4 regions of the Streptomyces sp. NPDC002671 genome follow, and region 4 is predicted to be linked to each of the others. Evidence: riboswitches for the same ligand, from Rfam matches in the RefSeq annotation. Region 4 holds a riboswitch; each other region holds the start of a gene.

Evidence for each region. Region 4 has a riboswitch for cyclic di-AMP ahead of ACWD35_RS21575 (transglycosylase SLT domain-containing protein). Riboswitches for the same ligand answer to the same signal wherever they lie in the genome.
Region 1: linked by a shared signal. The riboswitch ahead of ACWD35_RS02205 (M23 family metallopeptidase) and the one ahead of ACWD35_RS21575 (transglycosylase SLT domain-containing protein) in region 4 are both predicted to bind cyclic di-AMP.
Region 2: linked by a shared signal. The riboswitch ahead of ACWD35_RS19820 (NlpC/P60 family protein) and the one ahead of ACWD35_RS21575 (transglycosylase SLT domain-containing protein) in region 4 are both predicted to bind cyclic di-AMP.
Region 3: linked by a shared signal. The riboswitch ahead of ACWD35_RS04895 (M23 family metallopeptidase) and the one ahead of ACWD35_RS21575 (transglycosylase SLT domain-containing protein) in region 4 are both predicted to bind cyclic di-AMP.

What each region holds. Positions count from the first base shown of each region.
Region 1 is NZ_JBSFVU010000001.1:514,142-521,270, forward strand. It holds gene ACWD35_RS02190 (bifunctional acetate--CoA ligase family protein/GNAT family N-acetyltransferase) at 1-2,301, opposite strand, end outside; gene ACWD35_RS02195 (HPr family phosphocarrier protein) at 2,481-2,762, shown strand; gene ACWD35_RS02200 (GntR family transcriptional regulator) at 2,938-3,633, opposite strand; gene ACWD35_RS02205 (M23 family metallopeptidase) at 3,824-4,576, opposite strand; cyclic di-AMP (ydaO/yuaA leader) riboswitch at 4,590-4,752, opposite strand; gene ACWD35_RS02210 (M16 family metallopeptidase) at 4,988-6,376, opposite strand; gene ACWD35_RS02215 (M16 family metallopeptidase) at 6,373-7,129, opposite strand, start outside.
Region 2 is NZ_JBSFVU010000011.1:284,137-291,265, reverse strand. It holds gene ACWD35_RS19835 (NlpC/P60 family protein) at 1-1,032, opposite strand, end outside; gene ACWD35_RS19830 (hypothetical protein) at 1,436-1,795, shown strand; gene ACWD35_RS19825 (tellurite resistance/C4-dicarboxylate transporter family protein) at 1,799-2,767, opposite strand; gene ACWD35_RS19820 (NlpC/P60 family protein) at 3,079-4,293, opposite strand; cyclic di-AMP (ydaO/yuaA leader) riboswitch at 4,302-4,456, opposite strand; gene pcrA (DNA helicase PcrA) at 4,743-7,129, shown strand, end outside.
Region 3 is NZ_JBSFVU010000003.1:20,919-28,047, forward strand. It holds gene ACWD35_RS04890 (aldo/keto reductase) at 1-368, opposite strand, end outside; gene ACWD35_RS04895 (M23 family metallopeptidase) at 504-1,547, opposite strand; cyclic di-AMP (ydaO/yuaA leader) riboswitch at 1,557-1,721, opposite strand; tRNA gene ACWD35_RS04900 (tRNA-Met) at 2,027-2,100, opposite strand; gene ACWD35_RS04905 (dihydrofolate reductase family protein) at 2,148-3,284, opposite strand; gene ACWD35_RS04910 (MarR family winged helix-turn-helix transcriptional regulator) at 3,372-3,905, shown strand; gene ACWD35_RS04915 (GTP cyclohydrolase II) at 3,989-4,639, shown strand; gene ACWD35_RS04920 (alpha/beta hydrolase family protein) at 4,656-5,810, opposite strand; gene ACWD35_RS04925 (LuxR C-terminal-related transcriptional regulator) at 5,981-6,649, opposite strand; gene ACWD35_RS04930 (sensor histidine kinase) at 6,640-7,129, opposite strand, start outside.
Region 4 is NZ_JBSFVU010000013.1:122,530-129,658, forward strand. It holds gene recQ (DNA helicase RecQ) at 1-1,107, shown strand, start outside; gene ACWD35_RS21560 (M56 family metallopeptidase) at 1,172-2,110, opposite strand; gene fahA (fumarylacetoacetase) at 2,333-3,550, opposite strand; gene ACWD35_RS21570 (HAD family hydrolase) at 3,905-4,717, shown strand; gene ACWD35_RS21575 (transglycosylase SLT domain-containing protein) at 4,730-5,218, opposite strand; cyclic di-AMP (ydaO/yuaA leader) riboswitch at 5,223-5,403, opposite strand; gene ACWD35_RS21580 (polyprenyl synthetase family protein) at 6,041-7,051, shown strand.

The DNA.
Region 1 (7,129 bases), on a different contig from region 4:
GGTGGCCTTGAGGGCCACCGGGTAGCCGAGGGAGCGGGCGGTCTCGGCGGCGGCGCCGGCGGTGGGGGCGGGGAGCGCGCGGCGGACGTGGATGCCGTACTTGGCGAGCAGCTCGCAGGTCTCCGCGGCCGGGATGGTGAGCCCCTCCCCGCGCGCGAGCAGCTCACCGATCAGCTCGGCGGCCCCCTTCTCGTCGATGTCGTCGTACTCCGGCACCTTCCCGGGATCGGCAGCCTCCCGCCGCCACTGTCCGTACTTGACAGCTTCGGCGAGAGCCCGGACGGCGCGTTCGGCGGCGGGGTAGGCGGGGATGAGACGGCTGTCCTCGGGAGCCGGGCCTTCTGAAGGCACCGCGGTGGGCAGTCGTTCCGCAGGGGGGAACGGGTGGGCATCGCCCGCAGCGCCGGGTGCCTTCTCGACGGCCCGAGGTGCGGTACTGGTCGCAGCCGACAACGCCTCAGCCAGCCCCCCGAGCTCCACGTGCACCACCAGCACCGGCTTACCAGGAACGGCCGACGCAGCCGACCGCAACGCTTCAGCCAACTCCGCATCCCCCGCCGACCCCTCCCCGATGGCGGGGATCGCGGTGACCACAACGGCATCACACGTGTCGTCCGCCAGCGCAGCGGCCAGCGCCCGATGGAAGTCCTCCGCCCGCGCCCCCGTCGTCAGGTCCAGCGGCAGTGACGGCCGCAACCCCTCCGCGAGGCACCGGTCGTACGTCAGCACGCCCAGCGACTCCGAGTTCCCGACGATCGCCACGCGCGGCCCCGCGGGCAGGGGCTGGCGGGCGAGCAGCAGGCCCGCGTCGACCAGCTCGGTGATCGTGTCCACCCGGATCACCCCGGCCTGCCGGAGCAGCGCGGAGACGGTCGCATGGGGCAGCCGGGTGGCCCGGACCGCGTGCCCCTGGGGGGCCGAGCCGACCCCCTGCACCACGACCAGCGGCTTCGCCGCCGCGGTCCGCCGGGCGAGGCGGGTGAACTTGCGCGGGTTTCCGATGGACTCCAGGTACATGAGGACGACGTCGGTCTCGGGGTCGTCGTACCAGTACTGGAGGACGTCGTTGCCGGAGACGTCCGCGCGGTTGCCGGCGGACACGAACGTGGACACGCCGGTGACCCCCGTGACCCCTCCCCCGCGCCGGTGCAGCCGCGACAGCAGGGCGATGCCGATGGCGCCGGACTGCGCGAACAGACCGATGCGCCCCGGGCGGGGCAACTCGGGGGCGAGCGAGGCGTTCAGCAGGACGTCCGGGGCGGTGTTGATGACCCCGAAGGCGTTCGGGCCGATGATCCGCATGCCGTACGCGCGCACCTGCTGCACGAGCGCACGCTGCCGCTCTCGTCCCTCGGGCCCGCTCTCCGCGTAGCCGGCGGAGAGGACGACGAGTCCCTGGACGCCGTGTTCGCCGCACTCGGCGACCACTGCGGGGACGTACTCGGCCGGGACGGCGACGACCGCGAGGTCGACGTGCCCCTCGATCTCCCGCACCGACCGGTGCGCGGGCACCCCGTCGACGTCCTCGACGTCCTCGGGGAAGGCCTTGTTCACGGCGTACAGCCGGCCCGCGTAGCCGGCGTCCCGGAGGTTGGCCAGGACGCTGCGGCCGACCCCACCGGGCGCGCGGCCGACCCCGACGACGGCCACGGAGCCGGGTGCCAGCAGCCGTCGTACCGAACGGGCCTCGGCGCGCTGCTCACGCGCGCGCTGCACGGCGAGGGAGCGGTCGGTGGGTTCCAGGTCGAACTCCAGGCGTACGACGCCGTCCTCGAAGCTGCGCTTCTGGGTGTACCCGGCGTCCGTGAACACCTTGATCATCTTGGTGTTGGCGGGCAGCACCTCGGCGGCGAAGCGACGGATCCCGCGCTCGCGCGCCACGGCGGCGATGTGCTCCAGGAGGGCGGAGGCGACCCCGCGGCCCTGGTGGGCGTCCTGCACGAGGAAGGCGACCTCGGCCTCGTCGGCCGGTGCGGAGGCGGGCATTCCGTCGGGGCCGATGCGGTCGTAGCGCACAGTGGCGATGAACTCGCCGCCGACGGTGGCCGCGAGCCCCACCCGGTCCACGAAGTCGTGGTGCGTGAAGCGGTGGACGTCCTTGGCGGAGAGCCGGGGGTACGGCGCGAAGAAGCGGTAGTACTTCGACTCGTCCGAGACCCCCTCGTAGAAGCTGACCAGGCGGTCGGCGTCATCGACGGTGATGGGCCGCACGCGTGCGGTGCCGCCGTCGCGCAGCACCACGTCCGCCTCCCAGTGGGCGGGGTACTCGTGCCGGTCCTGCCGGTCCGCCGGGGTCTGCATGGGCCCCAGCGTACGGCTCGCCCACGACAACGGCGCGAGGCAGTCTGTGGAGGACGGAAGCCGGATCGAGGCCGCGGTCCGGCGACACGGCCGGGGGGTGACGAAGGTCCCCTCCGGACTTGCTTCACGATGTGGGAAACTGGTCTAGACAACCCTGAGAACCTGAAGGGCAGCATCACATGGCTGAGCGCCGCGTCAACGTCGGCTGGGCCGAGGGCCTCCACGCCCGCCCCGCCTCCATCTTCGTCCGAGCCGCCACGGCCGCAGGCGTCCCGGTGACGATCGCCAAGGCCGACGGCAACCCCGTCAACGCGGCCTCCATGCTGGCGGTCCTCAGCCTGGGCGCCCAGGGCGGCGAGGAGATCGTCCTCGCCTCCGGCGCCGAGGGCGCGGACGCCGCCCTGGACCGGCTGGCCAAGCTGGTCGCCGAGGGCCTTGAGGAGCTGCCCGAGACCGTCTGAGTCGCACCAGGAAGCCGCGCCCCCGGAACCGGGGGCGCGGCTTCCGCGTTTTCGCGGCCGGCCGGACGGATTCGCACGCGGATTTACGCACCTGCCTGAATTCACGGCACGCCGAAAAAGGGCAGCGGAAATGCACGTCCCGCCGAATATCCCCTCTTTGTATACGGCGCCCGTGTTAATGCCGCGGGCTCGCTGTGTTTACGGCATGTTGCGAGTCCCTCACACGCTCCGCGCGGTCCCCGCCGGAGGCGAACCGCAGCCGGTGCGCGCCCACCGCGCGCTCGGTGTGCAGGGCCGTGACCGCCCGCGCGCGCTCGCTGTCGCCGCGCGCCACCGCGTCCACGATGACGCCATGCTCGGCCCAGGACTCCACCGGGCCGACCGGAGCCCGAACCGCGTACATCCAGGCGATCTTGTGCCGCAGCTGGGTGAGCGTCGAGGTCAGCGAGTGGCTGCCCGCGGCCTGGGCGAGCGTCTCGTGGAACCAGCCGTCCAGCGAGCGCAGTTCCTCGCTGCCGCCCTGCCTGGCCCGCTCCTGGCCCAGCCGCACCAGGCCGCGCAGCACCTTCAGATGGGCCTCCGTGCGCCGCTGGGCGGCCCGTGAGGCGCCGAGCGGCTCCAGGAGCATGCGCATCTCCAGCAGGTCGGCGGCCTCCCGCTCGGTCGGCTCGGCGACACACGCGCCCGCGTGTCGGCGGGTCACCACGAAGCCCTCGGCCTCCAGGGTGCGCAGGGCCTCGCGGACGGGGACGCGCGAGACGCCGTAGCGGCGGGCCAGAACTTCCTCGGTGAGGCGGCTGCCGCGCTCGTAGACACCGGCCACGATGTCGTCCCGGATCGCCGTGCACACCGAGTGCGCCGGAATACGCATGACCGACCTCCGTCTTAATCCCCGTGAAACGTCGACGATGGACGCATGTTCCGTGACTCTATTGCAATGAGCGGGAATTTCCGACGGCGGCCCGGAATCCATGGATATTTTTTGGTCAGCGGGCACCTCGGACGCCGCGAAAAACGACGAAAGCCCCGGCTCGGTGAGCCGGGGCTTCGCGATGAGTGCGTCAGACGTTCAGGCCGTGCTGGCGGAGGTAGGCGACGGGGTCGACGTCCGAGCCGTACTCCGGGGTCGTGCGGGCCTCGAAGTGGAGGTGTGGGCCGGTGACGTTGCCGGTCGCGCCGGACAGGCCTATCTGCTGGCCCGGGACGACCTGCTGGCCCACGCCGACGCCGATGGACGACAGATGGCCGTACTGGGTGTACATGCCGTCGGCCATCCGGATCACGATCTGGTTGCCGTACGCGCCGCCCCAGCCGGTGGAGACGACGGTGCCGAGGCCGACCGCGTGCACGGGGGTGCCGCTGGCCGCGTGGAAGTCGATGCCGGTGTGGGAGCCGGAGGACCACAGGGAGCTGCTGGCGTGGTAGCCCGTGGAGACGTAGGAGTTCGCGATCGGCAGCACGAAGGCGTTCAGGCGCTTGCGCTCGGCCGCGCGGGCGGCGCGCGCCTTGGCCTCGCGCTCCTCCTTCGCCCGCTCGGCGGCGGCCTTGGCCGCGGCCTGCTCGGCCGCCTTCCGCTCGGCGGCCTGCTGCTGCGCGGTGGCCTGCGCGTCGATCTGCTCGGCGATCTCGTCGCTCACGGTGATGACCGGGGTGAGGCCGGTCTGCTCGACGGAGTTCTCGGCGGCGAGCGACGGGGTGGCCGCGAGGGTGCCGATGACGCCGGTGGTCAGGGCCGCGACGCCGGCCGCCTGAGCGGTGGTGCGCTTGACCCGGCCGGGCTTGCGGTGCTTCCCGGTGGCGCACATGAACGCCATGAAGTGGCTGGTCCTTTCCTTCCCTGCTCGCCTACCGGGTTAGCTGACGGGTTCGGAGGAGGAAGGTCTCCTACGGACTCCCTCGCGCACGCGCGGGAGTCCGATTCACCCCAGGGGACGTGTGGGTCCCCGGCTCCCCTGGCTCGCGCCGTATGGGGACTCGGCGATGGCTGTCCGGTGCCGCGGGTGCGGCGCACTGCCTGACGGACAGCCCGCACGACGCTACGGGGGGTGGCTTTCCCCGCCCAAACGGATCCGGGCTTTTGTAGCGCATCCCACAGGCCAGACAGGCAACCTCCGCCCCAATTCGGACATCTGGGGAGCGGCTGGGGAGCAGCCGGTGAACAGGCGTGGGGCCCTGACGACCCGTAAGTCGCCGGGGCCCCATTCCCGCGTGCGTGCGCCCGGGCTCTACTCGGCCGCCACGACCGTGACTTCGCCGATGCCGAGCGCCTCGACCGGTTCCTTGATCTGGGCCGCGTCACCGACGAGGACCGTCACCAGACGGTCCACCGGGAAGGCGTTCACGACCGCCGCCGTGGCCTCCACGGTGCCGGTGGCGGCGAGCTGCCGGTAGAGCGCGGCCTGGAAGTCGTCGGGCAGGTGCTGCTCGACCTGGTCGGCCAGGGTGCCCGCGACGGCCGCCGCGGTCTCGTACTTCAGCGGCGCGACCCCGACGAGGTTCTGCACGGCGACGTCCCGCTCGGCGTCGGTCAGGCCCTCCGCCGCGAGCGTGCGCAGCACCGTCCACAGGTCCTCGAGCGCGGGGCCGGTGTTCGGGGTGTCCACGGAGCCGCTGATGGCGAGCATCGAGGCGCCCGTGCCGTCCGGGGCGGAGCGCAGCACCTGCCCGAAGGAGCGCACGCCGTAGGTGTAGCCCTTCTCCTCGCGCAGGACGCGGTCCAGGCGGGAGGTGAGGGTGCCGCCGAGGCAGTAGGTGCCGAGCACCTGGGCGGGCCACACGCGGTCGTGCCGGTCGGGGCCGATCCGGCCGATGAGCAGCTGCGTCTGCACGGCACCGGGCCGGTCCACGATGACCACGCGCCCGGTGTCGTCGGCGCTGACCGGCGGCACGGGCCGCGGGCTGCCCGGGGTGCCCGTCCAGGCGCCCAGGGTGTCGCCGAGCAGCTCGTCCAGGTCCGTGCCGGTGAGGTCGCCGACCACGACCACGGTGGCCGTGACGGGGCGCACATGGCGGTCGTAGTAGGCGTGGACGGCCGCCGCGTCGATCTTCTCGACCGTCTCCTCGGTGCCCTGGCGCGGTCGGGACATGCGCGAGGTGGCCGGGAACAGCTCCTTGGAGAGTTCCTTGGCGGCCCGGCGGGCGGGGCTGGCCAGCTCGTGCGGGATCTCGTCCAGGCGGTTGCGGACCAGCCGCTCGACCTCGCTCTCGGCGAAGGCGGGCGCGCGCAGGGCGTCGGCGAGCAGGCCGAGGCCCTTGGCCAGGCGGGAGGCCGGGACCTCCAGGCTGAGCCGGACGCCGGGGTGGTCGGCGTGCGCGTCCAGCGTGGCGCCGGCCCGCTCCAGCTCGGCGGCGAACTCCTCGGCGGAGTGCTTGTCGGTGCCCTCGGAGAAGGCCCGCGCCATGATCGTGGCGACGCCGTCCAGGCCGGCCGGCTCGGCGTCCAGGGGCGCGTCCAGCAGCACCTCGACGGCGACGACCTGCTGGCCGGGGCGGTGGCAGCGCAGCACGGTCAGGCCGTTGTCCAGCGTGCCGCGCTCGGGGGCCGGGAACGCCCAGGGCTTGGCCTCGCCGGCCTGCGGCTGGGGGTGGAAGTCCATCGTGGCGAGCTCGGTCACTTGGCCGTCTCCTCGTCGTTCTCGTTGCCGGCCTCTACGGTCGCTTCCTGCTCCGGGTCCTCGCCGCGCCCGGCCTCCTCGGTGTGCTGGGCCGACTCGGCGGACAGCGGCTCGTAGACGAGGACCGCGCGGTTGTCGGGGCGCAGGCGGGCCTGGGCGACCTCCTTGACCTCCTCCGGGGTCACCGCCAGGACGCGCTGGACGGCGGTGAGGGCGAGCTGCGGGTCGCCGAACAGGACGGCGAACCGGCACAGTTCGTCGGCGCGGCCGGAGACCGTGCCGAGCCGGTCCAGCCACTCGCGCTCCAACTGCGCCTGGGCGCGCTCCATTTCCTCGGGCGTGGGGCCCTCCTCGGCGAACCGGGCCAGCTCCTCGTCGATGGCGGTCTCGATGACCGGCACCTCGACGTCACCGGAGGTCTTCACGTCCAGCCAGCCCAGCGAGGGGGCGCCGGCCAGGCGCAGCAGGCCGAAGCCGGCCGCCACGGCCGTACGGTCGCGGCGCACCAGCCGGTTGTACAGGCGGGAGGACTCGCCGCCGCCGAGGACGGTCAGGGCCACGTCGGCCGCGTCGCACGCGCGCGTGCCGTCGTGCGGGAGCCGGTAGGCGGCCATCAGGGCGCGCGCCGGGACCTCCTCCACGACGACCTCGCGCAGCTGCCCGCCGATGACGTCCGGCAGGGAGCCGTCGCGCGGCGCGGGCTTGCCGTCGTGCGCGGGGATGGACCCGAAGTACTTCTCGATCCAGGCGAGG
Region 2 (7,129 bases), on a different contig from region 4:
GGCCAGCCGGACCGGGGCCGACGGGTTCGGGGCGTGGATCATCTGGCCATCGCCCACGTAGATGCCGACGTGGCTGATCCCGGAGTAGAAGAACACCAGGTCCCCGGGCTGGAGTTGGGGGCGGGAGATGCGTCGGCCGGCGTTGATCTGGGCGTACGTGGTGCGTGGCAGGGAGACGCCGGCGGAGCGGTAGGCGGCCTGGACCAGGCCCGAGCAGTCGAAGGCGTTCGGGCCGGTCGCGCCCCACACATAGGGGCTGCCGAGCTTGCCGTAGGCGTACGCGACGGCCGCCGCCGCGCGGGAGTCGGGGGCCGTGACGGAGCCCGTGCGCACCGGCGCCTCCCGGGTGCCCGGGGACGACCGTGAGACGTGCCCGGTGGTGCCCTCGGCGCCGGTGACCTGCGCGCGCTCGCGCGGGGTGAGCCGCGCCAGTAGCCGCCGTGCCTCGGTCAGCTTGCCGGTGATGGTCTTCTTCTGCCGCTTCAGCTCCGCCTGCCGGGAGCGGAGCGACGTCAGCTCGGTCCTGGCGGCGCTGTGCAACTGCTTGATCTCCCGCAGTTGTTCACGCACCCCGGAGACGGCGGTGGCCTGCCGGTGGCCGGCCCGCTCCGCGAACGCGGCCCCGTCCAGATACCGGTCCGGGTCGCTGGACAGCGCCAGCTGCCAGGCGGGGTCGATGCCGCCGTCGCGGTACTGGGCCGCCGCGATCGAACCGAGCGAGTCCCGGGCCGCGTTGAGCCTCTGCTGCTTGCGGGCGGTCTCGTCGCGCAGCGTGTTCAGCCGCCGCTGGGCCGCGTCCGCCTTCTCCTTGGTGCCGTCGTACTTCTCGGTGGCGGCCTCCGCCGCCTCGTACAGCTTGTCCACCTTGGCCTTCACCTGCGTGGGAGTCAGCTGCGGTGCGGCGTGTCCCGTTCCGTCGAAGCCCGTCGCGGTGGCCGCGCCCGCGATGGCGAGCGTGAGGGCCGTGCGGGCCGTACCGCCACTGAGTGAGCGCTGTCGGGGCTTGCGGTGCGCTGCCACCTGGACCGTCACGTCCTTTCGTACGCCTTGTGCGGCCGAGGAGCGATCGGCGCGTCCGGCGGCGGCCCGCACGGGGGATCGGGCCGTCGCCGGACTTTTCTCGGCGGGGGTGGCCGACTGTCGCCCCTGGCCGGGCGGCGTGGGAAGCCGGTCACCTGGGGGAGGACGCTAGGCCGGACGGTGACGGGTTGGTAACGCGGTGTACGGAACTGGCCCTGACGGGCCGGGATGTGACCGTATGCGACCGCGTTCCCGGTCCGGAGCCGTCGCCTTCGCGCAGCGTGGTGACCGAAGCGAGGAATGCCGGGCCTCCGGAACTGGTGGGGTGCTATGGAGCGGATATATGCAAGAGCATGGATGCGGGCAGGCGCCCCGGGGACGCCCCGCGGATGCGCCCTGATTAGGCTCCGGCCTCATGGACGTACTCATCCACATCTTCGTCGGCCTGCACATCATCGGCATCGCGGCGCTGCTGGGCGGATTCATCACCCAGATCAAGGCCATGGGCCAGGGCACGGCACGGTTCGTGCCCGGGATGCTGCACGGCGCGCTGACGATGCTGGCCACCGGTGTGATCCTGGTCGGCCTCCACCGGGCCGGCGACGACGACCACCACCTCAACTACCTCAAGATCGGCTTGAAGCTCGCTCTGCTCGTCGTGATCCTCGGGCTGGTCTACGTGAAGCGTGACGAGGAGAAGGTCGACAAGAGCGTCTTCGGGCTGGTCGGCCTGCTGACCACGACGAACATCTTCATCGCCGTGCTGTGGACCTGACGTTCAGCGCCCTGACCTGACGGCGGCGCGAGCCGTCGGCACCGCGCCGGCGGCGACCGCGAGCCAGGCGGCCACCGCCACCCACGTCAGGACCCGCCCCGGCCCCTTCAGCCATGGAACGTCCACCGTGGCGGCGACGGCCAGCGTCGCCGCCGCCGTCATTCCCATCGGGAACACGGTCGCCCACCGCCGTACGTCGTAGCCCGGGCGCGGCCGGACCAGTTCGGCCGCCAGCAGCACGAGGTACCAGGCCACATCCAGCACGAGCAGGGCGACCGTCAGCGTACGCAGCGTCCCCCGGTCGTCGACGTTCCACAGGTACAGCCGGGCACTGTCGGCGGAGAGCAGCTTCGCCCCGGCCAGCGCCGAGATGGCGAGCGCCCCGCCCGCGATCCAGTGGTCCCCGGCCCCTTCCAGCACCTGCCGCGACTCGAACCGGGCCAGGGCGACGCAGTAGAGCACCAGCCCCAGGAAGAACATCACCAGCGCGGCGTGCGCGAGCCACGCCGTCGCCTCGGCCGCGGCCAGCGTGGCGCCCAGTACGGCGAGACCCTGTGTGGCCACACAACACAGGAACACCGCTCCCGGCATGCGCCGCTCCCAGCGCCGTACGACGAGAACGAACAGCACGGGCCAGAGCAGCGCCGCCAGCGCGAGCAGCGCCTCGGCCAGGGTCTGCCGGCCGAGCGTGGAGAGCCGGGTGCCCAGGACGGTCGTCGCGGCCACGGCGGTGAGCGCCCCGGGACTCCCGGCCTCGGCCAGCCAGCGCCGCCGCTGCCCCGCCAGCCGTACGACGAACTCCGCGCCCAGCCCCAGCCAGGCCACGCAGGTCAGCCCCAGGAAGACCCGGGACAGCCCCTCGTCGCCCGTGAGCTGCAGCCCCACCGACACGATCCCGGTCGCCATCACCGCGGCCCCGGCCGCAGGCGACCGCCGCGCCGACCAGGCACGCAGGGAGGAGAGGCGGGACATGCGCCCGATGCTAGGCCCTGTCGTCAAATTCCCGCCTGCCGCGCGACGCCTGGCACGCGCATCTGCCGCGTTGTCGTCAGTCGCCGACGCTCCCCCACGCTCGGCTTCGCTCGCGCGGGGGGACCCCCATCGTCGACTCCCTCCTCCGCCTTGCAGCTGCACGCACCAGACGCCGCGCGGCCCGCCCTCCGGGCGGACGACGGGAATTTGACGACAGGGCCTAGAGAGGGACGCGGCTGTTCAGGGCGGGGCGCGCGGGCGTACGCCCCGCCCTGAGCCGGTCGTGCCACGCTCCTGTGCCGGTCACGCTCCTACGCCGGTCGCACCACGCTGTGGATGATGGACGTGCCGCCGTAGTAGACCGACTCCTCGCGGACGTACGCGCCCGGCTTGGGGGCGTGGATCATCATGCCGTTGCCTATGTAGAGGCCGACGTGGCTGATGTCGTCGTAGAAGAAGATCAGGTCGCCGGGGCGGGCGTCGGCGAGGGAGACCGTGGTGCCCACCTTGACCTGGTCCCAGGTGGTGCGCGGGAGGCTGACGCCGGCGGCCCGCCAGGAGGCCTGGGTGAGGCCGGAGCAGTCGTAGGAGCCGGGGCCCGTGGCGCCCCACACGTACGGCTTGCCGATCTGGGCGCGGGCGAAGGCGATCGCCTCCGCGGCCTTGGTGTCGTAGGAGCCGGAGGTGGTCGAACCGCCGGAAGAGGTGGATCCGCCGGACGAGCCCGAGGTGTCCGAGGAGCCCGACGAGCCCGAGGACGACGGGGACGGCGAAGACGAGGGCGACGGGGTGCTCTGCTGTGCCGCCCGCTGGCGCGCCGCCTGCTGCTTCGCCAGCTCGGCCGCCTTGCGGGCCGCCTCCTCCGCCTTCTGCTTCTCGATCGCCGCCAGGCGCGCCTTCTCCTCGGCCGTCAGCTTGGACAGCAGCTCACGCGCGGTGGCGAGCTTCTTCTGGACGGTGGCCTTCGCCGTCTGCAGGTCGTCCTGCGTCTTGGTCAGCGTCTGGAGGCTCGTCGCGGCCTCCCGGCGCTTCTTCATGGTCGCCGTCTGTTCCGTGACGAAGTCGTCGACCGCGCTCTTCTGACGCGAGGTCAGCCGGTGCATCAGCTGGCTCTGGTCGAAGTAGTCCTGCGGATTGCTCGCGAGCAGGAAGGTGGCCGTGTCCGGCACGGTGGTGCCGGTGCGGTACTGGGCGGCGGCTATGGTGCCCAGTTCCTCGCGGGCCGTGTTGAGGCGTTCCGTGCGCTTCGCGACATCGTCACGGAGGCTGTCGGCGCGCACGCGCTCCTTGCCGGCGCGCTCCTTGGCCGCGTCGTACTTCTCGGTCGCCGACTCGGCCTGCCGGTAGAGATCGTCGACCTTCTTCTGCACCTCCTCCACGCTCGGCTTCCCCTTGTCGGCGGCGGGGGAGGCGTTCGCCGTCTGGGAGAGGACGGCCACGGAGGTCAGTGCGGCGGTGGCGAGGACGGGGGCGCGGAGGCCTGCTGTACGGGGCCCGACGGGGCGCGGCTTGCGGTGCGACGCCAAGGGAGGCGACTCCTTCCATGCGCCGCCTACCGGGTTAGCTGTCGGGTTCGGGCGGTGCGTTCGGAAGGGTTGCCCTACGGCCCCCTCCCGGTGGGAGGCGGCCGATTCACCCCAGAGGTCGGTGGGTCCCCGGCTCCGGTCGCCGCGAGGGCGCGCCGGACTCGGCGGGGGCCGCGCGGCCCGGCGAGGTTCGCCGGTAGGGGTCGTACGGCCCGCACGCACGCTAGCCAACTCGTGGTACCCCTGTGAAGGTTGGTGCGTAGTATGTCCGATACATTTTCGTGACCTCGGGGGTGAGGGTGCGGGAAATCACGGCTGGGTCATCGGGCGCTTCCGCAGCGTGAGGGGCGGAAGGGGTCGGCAGGTGCCGGGAGGGGAGCCTCCCGCGGGGGGCCGGGTTCTCGGGGCGGCCCACGGTTGTCAGTCCGGCGCCCTAGACTCGGAGAGCGATGAGCAGCCTCTTTGACGACAGCTTCCTGGCGGACCTCCAGCCCCCTCGCGGGCGCGAGGAGGAGCCCCCGCCGCCGCCCGAGGACGATCACGCTCCGGAGTCGCTTCCGGACGATCTGTTCGGCGGGAAGTTCGACGTGCCGCCGGACCGGGACACGTACTACCGCGACGGCGCCCCGCGCCCCGCGATCGACGCAGCGGCCCTGCTGGAGGGGCTGAACGAGAACCAGCGCGCCGCGGTCGTGCACGCCGGCTCCCCGCTGCTCATCGTCGCCGGCGCCGGCTCCGGCAAGACCCGCGTGCTCACCCACCGCATCGCCCACCTGCTCGCCGAGCGGGACGTGCACCCGGGCCAGATCCTCGCGATCACCTTCACCAACAAGGCCGCGGGCGAGATGAAGGAGCGCGTCGAGCGGCTCGTCGGCCCGCGCGCGAACGCGATGTGGGTCATGACCTTCCACAGCGCGTGCGTGCGTATCCTGCGCCGCGAGTCGAAGAGGCTCGGCTTCACGTCCTCGTTCTCGATCTACGACGCCGCCGACAGCAAGCGCCTGATGGCCCTGGTCTGCCGTGACCTGGACCTCGACCCCAAGCGCTTCCCGCCCAAGTCCTTCAGCGCCAAGATCAGCAACCTGAAGAACGAGCTGATCGACGAGGAGGACTTCGCCGCCCAGGCCGCCGACGGCTTCGAGAAGACCCTCGCCCAGGCCTACGCCCTGTACCAGTCGCGGCTGCGCGAGGCGAACGCGCTCGACTTCGACGACCTGATCATGACGACGGTCAACCTGCTGCGCGCCTTCCCCGACGTCGCCGAGCACTACCGCCGCCGCTTCCGGCACGTCCTGGTGGACGAGTACCAGGACACCAACCACGCCCAGTACGCGCTCGTGCGCGAGCTGGTCGGTACGGGCGACCGCGCCTCCGAAGACGCCGACGTCCCCCCGCGCGAGCACGAGCTGCCGCCCGCCGAACTGTGCGTCGTGGGTGACGCGGACCAGTCGATCTACGCCTTCCGGGGCGCGACCATCCGCAACATCCTCCAGTTCGAGGAGGACTACCCGAACGCGACGACGATCCTGCTGGAGCAGAACTACCGCTCCACGCAGACCATCCTGTCCGCCGCCAACGCGGTCATCGAGCGCAACGAGTCCCGCCGCCCGAAGAACCTGTGGACCAACGCCGGCCAGGGCGCGCGCATCACCGGCTACGTCGCCGACACCGAGCACGACGAGGCCCAGTTCGTCTCCGACGAGATAGACCGCCTCACGGACGCGGGCGAGGCGAAGGCCGGGGACGTCGCCGTCTTCTACCGCACGAACGCCCAGTCCCGTGTCTTCGAAGAGGTCTTCATCCGCGTCGGCCTGCCCTACAAGGTCGTCGGCGGCGTCCGCTTCTACGAGCGCAAGGAGGTCCGGGACGTCCTGGCCTACCTGCGCGTCCTCGCCAACCCCGAGGACTCGGTGCCGCTGCGCCGCATCCTCAACGTGCCCAAGCGGGGCATCGGCGAGCGCGCCGAGGCGATGGTCGACGCCCTCGCTCAGCGCGAGAAGATCAGCTTCCCGCAGGCCCTGAAGCGGGTGGACGAGGCGTACGGTATGGCCGCGCGCTCCACCAACGCGGTCAAGCGGTTCAACACGCTGATGGAGGACCTCCGTACGATCGTGGAGTCCGGCGCCGGACCGGCGACCGTTGTGGAGGCGGTGTTCGAACGCACCGGCTACATGGCCGAGTTGCAGACCTCCACGGACCCGCAGGACGAGACCCGCATCGAGAACCTCCAGGAACTCGCCTCCGTGGCCCTGGAGTTCGAGCAGGAGCGCGAGGAAGGCGAGCAGGGTACGCTGGCCGACTTCCTGGAGAAGGTCGCCCTGGTCGCCGACTCCGACCAGATCCCGGACGAAGAGGACGGCGACGGCGTCATCACCCTGATGACCCTGCACACCGCCAAGGGCCTCGAGTTCCCGGTCGTGTTCCTGACCGGCATGGAGGACGGCGTCTTCCCGCACATGCGCGCCCTCGGCCAGACCAAGGAGCTGGAGGAGGAGCGGCGCCTGGCGTACGTCGGCATCACGCGCGCGCGGGAGCGGCTGTACCTGACCCGCTCGGCCATGCGCAGCGCCTGGGGCCAGCCCTCGTACAACCCGCCCTCCCGCTTCCTGGAGGAGATCCCGCCCGCCCACATGGAGTGGAAGCGGACGGGAGCCACCGCACCGGTGTCCTCCGGGCCCGCGTCGGGCATCGCGGCCTCGCTCTCCTCGTCCCGCTCCCGCTCGTCGGCGGCGGGCGCGTCCGGCTTCGCCACGCGGCGCGCCACGGAGAAGCCGGTGGTGGGGCTGGCCGTCGGCGACCGCGTGACCCACGACCAGTTCGGCCTCGGCACGGTGGT
Region 3 (7,129 bases), on a different contig from region 4:
TAGTAGAGGTCGATGTAGTCCGTGCCGAGGCGGCGCAGGGAGGCGTCGGCGGCGGCCTTGATATTGGCCGCGGACAGGCCCGGGTACTCCGGGTGCTGGCTGACCTTGGTCGCGATGACGACGTCGGAGCGGTTGCCGCGGGCCTTCACCCACTTGCCGATGACGGTCTCGGACTCACCGCCCTTGTTGCCCTCGGCCCAGGCCGAATAGGAGTCGGCGGTGTCCACGAAGTTGCCGCCGGCCGCCGTGTAGGCGTCGAGTACGGCGAAGGACGTCTCCTCGTCGGAGGTCCAGCCGAAGACGTTGCCGCCGAGGGCGAGGGGGAAGACCTGGAGATCGGAGGAACCGAGTGTGCGCAGAGAAGCCATACCCTGTTTCAACACCCGTACCAGTGATCACATTCCGCGCAGCAGGACAGCAGAGCGCGGGCGCCGGAAGGAATCCGGCAGCCCTGACGTCGGGGGGATGCCGCCAGGACCGCCGGGGACCGGGGTCAGGCCGGGTCAGGGGTTGAGGCCCTTGTCGCGGAGCCAGGTCATCGGGTCGATGCCGGTCGGCTGGCCGCCGGGGTGGACCTCCAGGTGGAGGTGCGGGCCGGTGACGTTGCCGGTGGCGCCGATACGGCCGATCACGTCGCCGGTGTTGACCTTCTGGCCGACGCTGACGTTGATCGAGGACTGGTGGCAGAACCACAGCTCGGTGCCGTCGTCCAGGGTCAGCACGGTCCGGTAGCCGTAGGCACCGGCCCAGCCCGCCTGCGTGACGGTGCCGCTGTGGACGGCCTTGATGAGCGTGCCCGTGGGGGCGGCGAAGTCCAGGCCCGTGTGGTAGCCGGAGGACCACATCGCACCGGGCTGCCCGAAGGTGCCGGTGATGGTGTACGAGACGACCGGCAGGCTGAACTGCTTGGCCAGCTTGGCCAGGCGCTCCGCCTCGGCCTTCTTCTTCGCGATGGCCTCGGCCTGCTCCTTGGCGGCGGCGGCCTTGGCGACGGCGGCCTTCTCGGCCTTCGCAGCCGCAGCGGCGCTCTGCTGCTCGGCGGCGGCGACCGCGGCGGCGGTGGCCTTGCTGTCGGCCTGGCCCTGCTGCTGGTCGGCCTGCGCCATGATCCGGTTGCGCAGGGCCTCGCCCGCGTCCGTGTTCTGCGCGTCCTCGGAGGTCATGCCGACCCTGCTGAGCGTGTCCGCGGAGGCCGCCTTGGGCGCGTCCGCGGAACCGTCGTCAAGCAGGGAGTCGACGGAGGAAGGCAGGTCGGGCAGGTCGGGCATCGAGATGGCGACCGGGGGCTTGCCGGAGTTGGCACTGGCGATGCCACCCGCGCCGACCGCGGCCAGGACGCCGACGCCGAGGACCGTGGAACTGCGCGCGAGCCCGCCGCGCTGCTTGGCGACGCGGTGCCGGCCGCGGACCGGGCGGACGGAGTCCTCGGTGGGGTTCCACTCCTCCCAGGGGCCCTCCTCGGCCGGGAAGGAACCGTAGCCAAAGGCTTCGGTCTCGCGCTGAGCCGGTATGAACGGGGCTTCTTGGGCAGGCCGGTTGGACGCCACGCGGGCGTACTCCTTTCCTTCCTCCGCCTACCGGGTTAGCTGACGGGTTCGGAGCAGGAAGGTCTCCTACGCGTGGCACTGTCGTGTACTCAGCGAGTTCACGACGGCGTCCGCGCGATTCACCCCAAGGTGGTGGTTCCCCGGTTCCCTCACGGGATTCGGCGCATGAGCACGGAGCCGCCTCTTGTGACGGCTGGGACGACCGCGCTGCGTTATCGAACGTTAATAGACCCGGCTGTCAGATTCCAAGCCGTTCGGCTTGATCATTAACGCTTTCCGAGGTGGAGATACACGCCATTACCGGCGCAAACCGGGCGACTTGGTCGAGGTTCAGGAGTCACAGCGTTTTTGATGGTGACTCAGATGTTATGCAGAGGGCGGTCGCCCGATCACCCTGAGTAGTGCGCCCCGCAGGCCGTTGAACACTGCAAACACTCAGGGCCGGAACCCATGTCTGGATTCCGGCCCTGAGCCTTCAGTAGCGGGGACAGGATTTGAACCTGCGACCTCTGGGTTATGAGCCCAGCGAGCTACCGAGCTGCTCCACCCCGCGGCGATGTCTCTACTGTACGCCATACGCGGGGCAGAAAGCACATCGGTTTATTCACCGGTCAGTAGGTGGCGGTTCGGCGCCATGGCACGCTCCTCGTATTCGGGCAGTACGACGACCTCGACGCCCTGGGCCGACAGCAGTCCGCTCCCGTCCGCCGCCGCCACGAACGTGTCCGGCTCGCGCCAGGCCGTGACCACCCGCCGTACCCCCGCCGCCAGGATCAGCCGCGCGCAGGGAGCCGGCCGTGAGGCGCGGCGGGCGCAGGGCTCCAGGCTGCTGTAGACCGTGGCGGCGGGCAGCCTCGGGTCGGCCGGGTCGATCTTCGCCAGGGCCGCCTCCTCGGCGTGGACGACCGGATCGCCGCCCTCCCGCGAGTGGCCGCGCGCCAGCTCGGTCCCGTCCTCGGCCACCACGACCGCGCCCACGCTGAACGCCGTCTCCGAGGGCGGGCACAGCGCCGCCAGCTCGCAGGCGATCCGCATCCAGTGCCGGTCGGCGGCCGTGACCGACTGCCCGGTTCCGGGTGCGGTGGGCTCGTAATGCATCAGTACGACGTCCTCGATCCTGCGGGTTTCGGTGAGGCGGAGGCGACCGGCCTGGTACGCGCCCGGGCCGAACAGCCGGGGCGCCTTCGGGTCCCCGACGAGCAGCGGGGCGAGGACCAGCTGGAGCTCGTCGGCGAGGCCCTGCTGGAGAAGCTGGGTGTGGACGGTGCCGCCGCCCTCGACCATCAGGCGCCGTACGCCGCGCACGTCGTGCAGGTGCTCCAGCAGGGCACGCCAGTCGAGGTCGGGGCCGAGGGCGACGACGTCGGCGGCGATACCGAGGCCGCGGGCCCGCTCGGCGCCCTTGTCGGTGGTGCAGACGAGCTTCTCGCCGCCGGTGTGCCAGAACCTGGCGTCCGGGTCGAGGTCGCCGGAGGCGGTGACCGTCACCTTCAGCGGATACTCCGGCCGGCCCGCGGCGACGCGGGCCGCGCGGCGCTCCGGGGAGTTGACCAGGAGCCGTGGGTTGTCCGCGCGGATGGTGCCGGCGCCGACCAGGATGGCGTCGGCCGAGGCCCGTATCTCGTCGACCCGGTCGAAGTCGGCCGGGCTGGACAGCAGGAGTCGCTCGGGGCCGGTGTCGTCCAGGTAGCCGTCGAGGGAGACGGCGGCGGACAGCAGCACGTACGGCAGGGGCATCGGCGTCCTCTTTCCGGAAGCGGACTTGCTGAGGCTGACGACTGGGCTCGCCTTGGTTCAAGTTTGAAACAAACTTACACTGGCGGCATGACGACCCGCTGGCTCACCCCCGAAGAGCAGCGCGCCTGGCGCGCCTACATGGCCGCCTCCCGGCTCCTGGAGGACACGATCGACCGGCAGCTCCAGCAGGACGCCGCCATGCCCCATCTGTTCTACTCCGTGCTCGCCAACCTCTCCGACGCACCCGACCGGCGACTGCGCATGACCGATCTCGCCGAGACACTGAAGATCACGCGCAGCAGGCTGACGTACGCGGTGACCCGGCTGGAGCGGGACGGGCTGGTGCGCCGCGAGGACTGCCGGTGGGACAAGCGCAGCAGCCTCGCGGTGCTGACGGACGAGGGGACGGCCGTACTGGAGCGCACGGCACCCGGACACGTCGACACGGTGCGCGCCGCCCTCTTCGACCGGCTCACCCCGGAGCAGGTACGGCAGCTGGAGGAGATCTGCGCGCAGATCGCGGGCGGGCTGCAGGGCGACGACGCCGAGGCCGGGGCGGGTGACGTCCCGTGGCGGCGCCGTTCGTCATGCCCGTCGTCCGCATCACCGACAGCTCCATGATTGCTTTAACTTTTAAGCATGAGGTAGGGTCCCTACGAACCGACTGCTTCAAATGTGAAGCAAACCGCCTCGGAGGGATCCGCATGCCCGACACCCCTGCCGCCACGCCGCGCGCCCGCGTCCGGGTACCGCTGCGCTTCCACGACGGCTACAGCGCCGACGCCGAACTCGTCACCTTCCACGGGCTGGCCGACGGCCAGGAGCACGTCGCCGTCGTCCTCGGCGACCCCGCGCCCGGCTCCGTCCCCCTGGTGCGCCTGCACTCCGAGTGCCTGACCGGCGACGTCTTCGGCTCGGCCCGCTGCGACTGCGGACCCCAGCTGCGCGAGGCGGTCGAGCGCATCGCCGACCGCGGCGGCGTCCTGCTCTACCTCCGCCAGGAGGGCCGCGGCATCGGCCTGTACAACAAGCTCGACGCCTACGCCCTCCAGGACCAGGGCCTCGACACCTACGAGGCGAACGCCGCCCTCGGCCTCCCGGAGGACGCCCGCGACTACACGGCCGCCGCACAGATGCTGGGCGCCCTCGGCATCGGGGAACTGGACCTGCTGTCCAACAACCCCGACAAGGCGGAGCAGTTGCGCGCGCTGGGAGTCGGCGTACGGGACCGGGTACCGACCGGCGTCTTCACCACCGCGCACAACGTCCGGTATCTGCGGGCGAAGGTCCTCCAGACCCAGCACACACTGCCCCTGACCGAGCTGACCGAACTGACCGAACTGAGCGCGGGCTGACGGCCGGTCCGTCGCTTCAGGGAAGGAACTTCACCTCCGGGAAGGCCGGGCACGGGCCGTCGAGCAGATGCCCGCGCCGGTGCCGCAGGTGCAGGTCGAAGAACGCGAGGGGGTACGCCCGCTGGATCCGCACCGCCCGGGCGGGAGCGAGGGTGCCGATCCAGCCCCGGAGTTCTTCGTCGCTCATCCCGACCGCCTTCGCCAGCTGCGGGATCAGCACCTGGTCGTCACCGTACGACCAGTGGGTGGCGCCCTCGGCCTGGACGTTGAGCCGCCATCCGCGCAGGTGGGACCAGAACTCGGCGACACTCGGCTGCGTGGCCCGGGGGAACGCCGCGGTCATCAGCATGAACGGCCGGTCCAGGTCGTTGGTGACCGTCGGCTGCATCGGGCCGTCGAGGCTCAGCCCGGCCCGGACGCGCTGGTCCTCGCTCATGACGAAGGCGGTCGCCGTCGCGCCTTTCGACCAGCCGAACATGCCGATGCGATGCGGGTCGAGGGCGCCACGCAGGCCGGGCGGCAGCGGTCGGTGTCCGGCGTCGGGGTTGCGCCCGGCGGCAAGGTCCTCGATGCAGTCGAGCACGAACCGGATGTCGGTGGCGAAGTCCCGTGGTGTCAGGGCGGGTTGGTCGAGCGGGACCGTGAGCCGGCCGTCGGGGAACTCACTGAACGCGTCGTACGTGTGATCCACCGTGACCACCACGTACCCGTGGCTGGCGAGCTCCTGCACCACGACGGTGGTGTCCGCACGGTGATCGTGCGCGCCGTGCGAGAACACGACGACGGGCAGTCGTCCACCCGTTCGCAGCACCGGGGCGCCCTCGTGGCCGGCCGTGAGTGGCGCCACCGCGACATCGACCGGCCAGCCCGCCGACGTGGCGAGGATGGCCCGCGTCACGGCAGGGGGCGTCCAGCGGGCGAGCGGATACCGCTCGACGCCCCGGGCGGGGTACCAGACGCTCGCCATCAACTCGCGGTGTTGCCCGGGGCCGGCCACGGGATCCGGGCGTGAAGTGTCGACGAGGTGCAGGGGCACCGTACCCACCGGGTACGGCCCGGTGGGCGCGGGCAGGGTGAGCTGAACCGGGCCTGAGGCGGTCGAAGCCGCCGACGCCTGGCGTGCGATGCCCATCAACACGGCGGCACCGACTGCCAGCGCGGCTCCGAGCATGCGACGGCGCGTCGTTCCCTCTCGGCCTTCTCGACCTTCTCGGCCTTCTCGGCCTTCTCGGCCTTCTCGGCCTTCTCGGCCTTCTCGGCCTTCTCGGCCTTCTCGGCCTTCTCGGTTCATGAACGGCGTGGTGGTCACGGACCCTCCCTGGGTCTTCGGACAGAACCGGGCTACGCCCGGCGCTTGGGCACGGACATGAGGTAGGCGAGCACGGCCAGCACGCGACGGTTGTCGTCGTCGGAGGGCGCGAGCTCCAGCTTGGTGAAGATGCTGGTGCTGTGCTTGGACACGGCCTTCTCGCTGATGAAGAGCCGGTTCGCGATGGCACTGTTGGAGCGTCCCTCGGCCATGAGTTCGAGCACCTGGCGTTCCCGCTCGGTGAGCCCGGACAGGGGTTCGCGTCCGACACGGCTGCGGCGGCCGAGCAGCTTGGCGACCACTTCGGGGTCCATGACCGTGCCGCCCGCGGCGACCGTACGGATCACGTCGACGAACTGGTCGTCGCTGAACACCCGGTCCTTGAGCAGGTAGCCGACCCCTCCGGCCTGGTCGGCGAGCAGCTCCTGGGCGTAGATCTGCTCGACGTACTGCGAGAGCAGCAGAATCGGCAGCCCGGGTATCCGTTCGCGGGCGGACAGCGCCGCACGGAGTCCGTCGTCGGTGTGGGTGGGCGGCAGCCTGATGTCCACGATCGCGAGGTCCGGCCGGAACTCCAGCAGCGCGTCGAGCAGGCCCGGCGCGCTGTCGGTGGCCGCCACGATCTCGAACCCACGCGCCTTGAGGAGTCTGACCAGCCCCTCCCGGAGCAGGAAGAGATCCTCCGCGACGACTACGCGCACGGGACCTCCATGACCACGATCGTCGGGCCCCCGGGCGGGCTGCTGACCGCCAGGATGCCGTCGAAGGCCGCCAGCCGTCGTTCCACCCCCGCCAGCCCGGTGCCCCGGGCGGGATCCGCGCCGCCCACCCCGTCGTCGACCACCTCGATGCGCAGCAGCCCGCCCGCCTGGGCCATGCGGATCTGGAGGGCATGCGCCGAGGCGTGCCGGACGGCGTTGGTGACCACCTCGGCGACGGCGAAGTAGCAGGCCGACTCCAGCGGGGCGTCGAGCCGCCCGGGCAGATCGATCTCGGTCTCACACGGCAGGGGCAGGTCCAGCGCGAGCGCCCGGACCGCCTCCCCCAGGCCCCGGTCGGCGAGCATCGGCGGGTGCATCCCCCTGATCAGGCCGCGCAGTTCCTCCAGTGCCGCCGCCGAGGCGACACGAGCCTCCACGACGAGTGCGGCGGCCTCGTGCGGATCGCTGTGGATCATCTCC
Region 4 (7,129 bases):
CTGGTCGTGGTGGCGACCATCGCCTTCGGCATGGGCATCGACAAGCCGGACGTGCGCTTCGTCGCCCACGTGGACCTGCCCAAGTCGATCGAGGGCTACTACCAGGAGACCGGCCGCGCGGGCCGCGACGGTCTGCCGTCCAATGCGTGGATGGCGTACGGCCTGAACGACGTCATACAGCAGCGCAAGCTGATCCAGTCCGGCGACGGCGACGAGGCCTTCCGCCGCCGGGCCGCGGCCCACCTCGACTCGATGCTCGCGCTGTGCGAGACGGCCCGGTGCCGCCGCGGACAGCTGCTCGCCTACTTCGGCCAGGAACCCGCCCCGGCGGGCTGCGGCAACTGCGACACCTGCCTCACCCCGCCGGAGACCTGGGACGGCACGGTCGCCGCGCAGAAGGTGCTCTCGACGGTGGTGCGGCTGCAGCGGGAGCGCGGGCAGAAGTTCGGCGCCCTGCAGATCGTGGACATCCTGCTCGGCAAGCGCACCGGCAAGGTGATCCAGTTCGACCACGACCAGCTGTCCGTCTTCGGCATCGGCCAGGACCTCGCCGAGGGCGAGTGGCGGGGCGTCGTCCGCCAGCTGCTGGCCCAGGGGCTGCTCGCGGTCGAGGGCGAGTACGGCACGCTGGTGCTCACCGAGACGAGCGGTTCGGTGCTGCGGAGCGAGCGCGAGGTCCCGCTGCGCAAGGAGCCGAAGAAGCCGGCCGCCTCCCGGTCGGGTTCGGGCGCGGGCTCCGCCCGGGGCGGAGGCAAGGCCAAGGCCGCCGCGGCCGAGCTGCCCGACGAGCTGCTCCCCGCCTTCGAGGCCCTGCGGGCCTGGCGCGCCGAGCAGGCCCGGGAGCAGGGCGTCCCGGCGTACGTCATCTTCCACGACGCCACGTTGCGGGAGATCGTCACCCGCCGTCCCGCCTCGGTGCGGGAGCTGGGCACGGTCGGCGGCGTGGGCGAGAAGAAGCTGGCGACGTACGGGGAGGGGGTACTGGGGGTGCTGTCCTCCCTGGACGGCTCCGGCACGGCCGCCGCCACCGTGCCAGCGCCCGGTGAGTCCCCGGAGGACGACTGGCCGGAGTGGGGCGAGGAGCCGGAGCCGGACGACTGGATATAGCGAGCTGCCACTCGGGCGCCTGCGGGGGTGGGGGCGGGTCTGGGGGCGGCAGCCCCCAGGGGGCTCAGGACAGCGCCGACAGTCCCGGGGCGAACGTGATCAGCAGCGGCAGCAACGGCACCAGCGCGGCCACCGTCGTCGTCAGCGCCCGCTGCCGTCGCAGCAGCCGCGGCGGGGGCTCCAGGAGGCGGTCCACGCGCTCGCCCAGCAGGCGGCGGCTGGAGGCGCAGGAGAGGACGCCCCGGTGCTGGTTCAGCTCGATCAGCGCGAGGGCCGTGGTGAGGTGGCCGCAGCGGCGGGACGCGGTGTCGTCGGCGGCGAGTTCGACCAGGCGGTGGGTCTGGTCGCAGAAGTGGGCGAACAGCGGCACGCGCGGGAAGCCCGTGGCGAGTGCCGTGGACAGGTGCAGCAGCCAGTCGTGGTGGGCACGGGCGTGACCCCGCTCGTGAGTGAGGACCGCGTCCAGCTGGTGGTCGGTCAGGCGCTGCAGCGCCCCGGTGGTGACGACCAGCTGGGGCGGATGCCCGGGCATCCACCAGGCGTCCGGGTACTCGTCCTCCAGCACCAGCATCGGGCCCCGCGCGGCCGGTAGCCCGGCCGGGAGTTCCGGGGCGCGTTCGCGCAGTTGCGCGCGGGTCTGGCCGAGGCGCCGGCGGGCCTCGGCGAGTTCCCGGGCCAGCATCGCCGTCGTCCAGGCGGCCCCGCAGGCCAGCAGCACCGTGAGGGTGACCGCCCACACCGGCGCGGACGAGAGGTCGTACGCGGCGGTGACGGCGGGCGGTGCCGGGGCGAACACGCGGTCGCGGACGGTGTGGAAGACGGCCGCCGCACCGAGGATCAGCGCGGCCAGGCAGCACATCAGGACCGTGGCGACCAGGCACTGCCACACCCACAGCGCGACCACGGGTTCCCGCTCGGGCCAGCTGGCCCGGGTCAGGGCACGCGGCGCCGGTACGGCGGCCGTCAGGGCGACGACGCTCAGCAGGAGCAGGCAGACGGTCATACCGGGGCACCGTCCTGGTCGGGGTCGGAGTGTGTGCGGGAGAGGGGTGGTGCGTGTCCCGCCAGTATGACGGCGAGGGGCGCCAAGAGGCAGTCCCCGACGGGGATCCGCCCGCCCTCCTTCGAGTCCGCCTCCTTCGCGTGCCGAGTCCGGGGACCGGCGGGGTGACGCTCACCCCGCCGGTGACTCCTGTCTCTCAACTGCGCCCTCGGCTCCCGGAGGTCAGCCCGACACGATCCGCCCGCTGACCTCGCCCAGGCCCACCCGGTTCCCGTCCGGCCCCGGCGCCCACGCCGACATGGTGACCACGTCGCCGTCCTCCAGGAACGTGCGCTTGCTGTCCGGGAGTTCGAGGGCGTCGCGGCCGTTCCAGGTCAGCTCCAGCAGGGAGCCGCGCTGGTGCTGCTCCGGGCCGCTGACCGTGCCCGAGCCGTACAGGTCGCCGGTGCGCAGCGAGGCCCCGTTCACCGTCATGTGGGCGAGCTGCTGGGCGGCGGTCCAGTACATGGTGGAGAACGGCGGCTCGGCGACCACATGGCCGTTGATCGCCACGGAGATCCGCAGGTCGTAGCCGTCCGGCTGCCCGCCCTCGGCCGTGTCGTCCAGGTAGGGCAGCAGCGGGTGCGTGCGCTCCGGCGGCGCCACGCGCGCGTGCTCCAGCGCCGCCAGCGGGGTGATCCACGCGGACACCGAGGTGGCGAAGGACTTGCCGAGGAAGGGGCCGAGGGGCACGTACTCCCAGGCCTGGATGTCGCGCGCGGACCAGTCGTTCAGCAGGCACAGCCCGAAGACGTGCTTCCTGAAGTCGCCCAGCGCGACCGGCGTGCCCAGCTCGGACGGCGTGCCCACGACGAAGCCGACCTCGGCCTCGATGTCCAGCCGGACCGACGGGCCGAAGACGGGGGCGGGGTCGGCCGGCGCCTTGCGCTGCCCGGAGGGCCGTACGACATCCGTGCCGGAGACGACGACCGTGCCGGAGCGGCCGTGGTAACCGATCGGCAGGTGCTTCCAGTTGGGGGTGAGGGAGTCCGCGGCGTCCGGGCGGAAGATCTGGCCGACGTTCCGCGCGTGGTTCTCCGAGGCGTAGAAGTCGACGTAGTCCGCCACCTCGAACGGCAGGTGCAGGGTGACCTCGGACAGCGGGTGGAACAGCGGTTCGACCGTCTCGCGGTGCGCGGGCTCCGTCACCCAGGCGGTCAGCGCGCGCCGCACCTCGGACCAGGCCGTGCGGCCGGCGGCCAGCAGTGGGTTGAGGGTGGGCTTCGCGAGCAGCGCCTGGTGCGGCGAGCCGAGGGCGGTGGCCGCGGCGCCCGCGTCGAGGACGTGGTCCCCGAGCCGGACGCCGACCCTCCGCTCCGTGCTGCCGGAGGGCGAGAAGACGCCATAGGGAAGGTTGTGCGGACCGAAGGGGTCACCCTCGGGGACGTCGAAGGGGGGCATGGGGTACTGCCTCACTCTCATCCGGCGCCTTGCGCGGCGATGCGTTCCATGTGGTCGCGCCACACGTTACGGCGGAGGCAGGTGTCTTGGGCAGTGCCTGAAGGGTTGTGCGGGTGATGACTGAAGAGTTCTGGATGTCCGAATAAGTCTTGTCGGGGGTGGCAATCCCCGCTTGGCTCCCTTTGGGGGCGGACGGGATGGATCCGGTCCGCGGGCGGCCCACGGCTCGGCCGCTCCACTCGTACGAAGGAGGCCATCAGGCAAGCGAATGGCCCCACTTGGCGCTGGGAAGTACATAAGTGCACAGGGTGACAGGGGGAGTCGGGCGGGGCGCGAGGTCCGTATTCTCTGATCATGGCCGCCTCCCCCGCGTATTCACTGATCGCCACCGACCTGGACGGGACGCTGCTGCGCGGCGACGACACCGTCTCCGATCGGTCGCGCGCCGCGCTCGCGCGGGTGGCGCGGGCCGGCGCCCGGCACCTGGTGGTGACGGGCCGCCCGGCCCCCAGGGTGCGGCCCCTGCTGGACGACCTCGGATATACGGGGCTCGCGGTGTGCGGGCAGGGCGCGCAGGTCTACGACGCCGGAGCCGACCGCCTGGTGTGGTCGGTGCGGCTCGACCGGGAGCTGGCCGAGACCGCGCTCGGCAAGATCGAGGCCGAGGTCGGGCAGGTCCACGCGGCCGTCGACCAGGATGGCGTGGACGGGCTCACGCTCATCGAGCCCGGGTACCGGATGCCCCATCCGACCCTGCCCGCGGTGCGGGTCGGCCGCCGCGACGACCTGTGGGCGGAGCCCATCAGCAAGGTGCTGCTGCGCCATCCCGACCTGTCCGACGACGCGCTGGCGGCGCTCGCGCGCTCGGTCGTGGGCTCGCTGGCGACGGTCACCATGTCGGGGCCGGGCACCGTGGAACTCCAGCCCGGCGGGGTGACCAAGGCGACCGGGCTCGCGCTCGCCGCCGACCTGCTGGGCATCGGCGCCGAACAGGCCCTCGCCTTCGGTGACATGCCCAACGACATCCCGATGTTCGCCTGGGCCGGCCGCGGCGTCGCCATGGCCAACGCGCACCCCGAACTCAAGGCGGTCGCCGACGAGCTCACCAAGTCGAACGAGGACGACGGCATCGCCGTCGTCCTCGAAAGACTGTTCCCGACCGACTGACCGGGGGGTATGTCAGTACGCGCTGAAGACGTTGTCGATCGAACCGTAGCGCGCGGCGGCGTAGTTGCAGGCGGCGGTGATGTTCGCGACCGGGTCGTAGATGTTGAACGACGTTCCGATCACGTGGTACGCGTTGAACGTCGGGTCGATGACCTGGAGCAGGCCCTTGGACGGGATGCCCTTGGCCGCGTTGGAGTCCCAGAGGTTGATGGCGTTGGGGTTGCCCGAGGACTCCCGGATGATGTTGCGGTAGATGCCGTTGTAGCTGCCCGGGATGCCCTTCTGAGCCATGATCGCGAGGGACTCGCGGATCCAGCCGTCAAGGTTGTTCGGGTACCCCGCGAGGGTGGTGGCGGCGGTCGTCGTCGTCCTGCCGGCGGCCGAGGCGCTCGTGGCGCCGATGAGCGGGATCGCGAGTACGGCGGCGCCGGTGCCGGCGGCGACGAGCGCGCGGACGAGGCGGTTGTTCCGGGTGCGGCGGGGCTGAGCGGCAGCAGACATGGGGAAGTCCTCTCCGGCGCCTGCGAGGTGAGCTGTCGGGTTCGGGCTGGGGAGTGCCCGGCCGGGCCGTCGAGACGGCACGACTTCACCCCTAGCCGTTCCGGTGCGACATGTGTCGACCGGGCCGGCGGCTTACCTGGGTCCCCCGCTCCTGCCGTACGAAATGAGTTCGTCGATGGGTCTTTCAGGCGGCGGCAGGATTCGGCGTCCGCCTGATGGCCCGGAACGTATGCGAGAGCACATGTCCGGAACAAGTACCAGATTCGTAGATCAACCCAATTGACCTTGATCTGTTCCGAATGTGGCACTTGATCCTTTGCAGTTGCCAACGCTCAACTCACCTTTACGACAAGGGGTGGGAAGGGGTGGGGGCAGCTATTCCCGGCAGGGCGTTCCAATGGGTGTGAGTGACCCAACTCACGAATGAGCGAAATATGGCAAATCGGGCATGAGGTATTAAGGGGATTCGGGCGATTCGGGGGTTTCGGGGGATTCGCTTCACCCGTTGGAGGCAGGAAAGTGGTCCGCGTCACAGGTGATTTCGGAGGGTTCAGCGGCCGGCCGCGGCTCTCGCCACGACTCGCCGACGCGGCGCGGGGACCGGCGCGTCCGTCAGGGTCCGCCATACGTGCGCGTACCCCCTCGTACCGTCCGCCGGTGGGAGTCGTGGGGGTAGGACGTACGGATGTGCATGAGTGTCTCGAGCGGTGGGCGCTATCGGTGATCGAAAGCGGACCGGATACGCTGACTTGAAGTGATAGCGGCGACCTATCGACAAACCGTGCAATCGCCAACAGAGACACAGCAGACAGGAGACCCCTCGTGACCGTCGTCGGGCCGTTCGGGCTGAGCGTGCGGGACCAGGCTCTCGAAGCCGATGTCCAGGCCGGATTGGCGGCTGTCGAGGAAGGTTTGCTCGAAGCCACCAAGAGCGAGGTCCCGTTCATCACCGAGGCCGCGCAGCACCTCGTCCGGGCCGGCGGGAAGCGTTTCCGGCCGCTGCTCGTGATGCTCGCGGCGCGCTTCGGTGACCCGTACGCGCCGAACGTGGTGCCGTCCGCCGTCGTGGTGGAGCTGACCCACCTCGCCACGCTGTACCACGACGACGTCATGGACGAGGCCGCCGTGCGACGCGGCGTGGACAGCGTCAACACCCGCTGGGGCAACTCCGTCGCGGTCCTCACCGGCGACTTCCTCTTCGCCCGCGCCTCCCAGATCCTCGCCGACCTCGGCCCCGAGGCGGTCCGGGTGCAGGCCCTCGCCTTCGAACGGCTGGTCACCGGTCAGATCCTGGAGACCGCGGGTCCCTCGGACGGCCGTAACCCGGTCGACCACTACCTGGACGTGCTCAGCGGCAAGACGGGCGCGCTGGTGGCGGTTTCGTGCCGGTTCGGAGCGATGATGTCCGGCGCCGACGAGACGGTCGTCGACGTCCTCACCCAGTACGGCGAGCGGCTCGGTGTCGCCTTCCAGCTCTCGGACGACGTCCTGGACATCGCCTCCGACTCGCACGAGTCCGGCAAGACCCCCGGCACCGACCTGCGCGAGGGCATCCCGACCCTGCCCGTGCTCCGGCTGCGCGAGCGGGCGGCCAAGCTGGGGCTGCCCGAGGACCTCGCGCTGTGCGAGCTGCTGGACTCCGACCTCAGCGACGGCGCCCGGCACGCCGAGGTGCTTGCCGCGCTGCGCGCACACCCCGCGCTGGAGCAGGCCCGCCGGGACGCCGTCCGCTACGCCGAAGAGGCGCGCGCCGCGCTGGCCCCGCTGCCCGAGGGCGACGCCAAGGCGGCGCTGACGGAACTGTGCGACGCGGTGGTGTTCCGGGCCGGCTGAGCCCGGCTTCGGGACGACCCCTACGGGTCGGGTGGAGCTGCCGCCCTTTCGTGTCATACCGCAGGCGTACACGGAGTT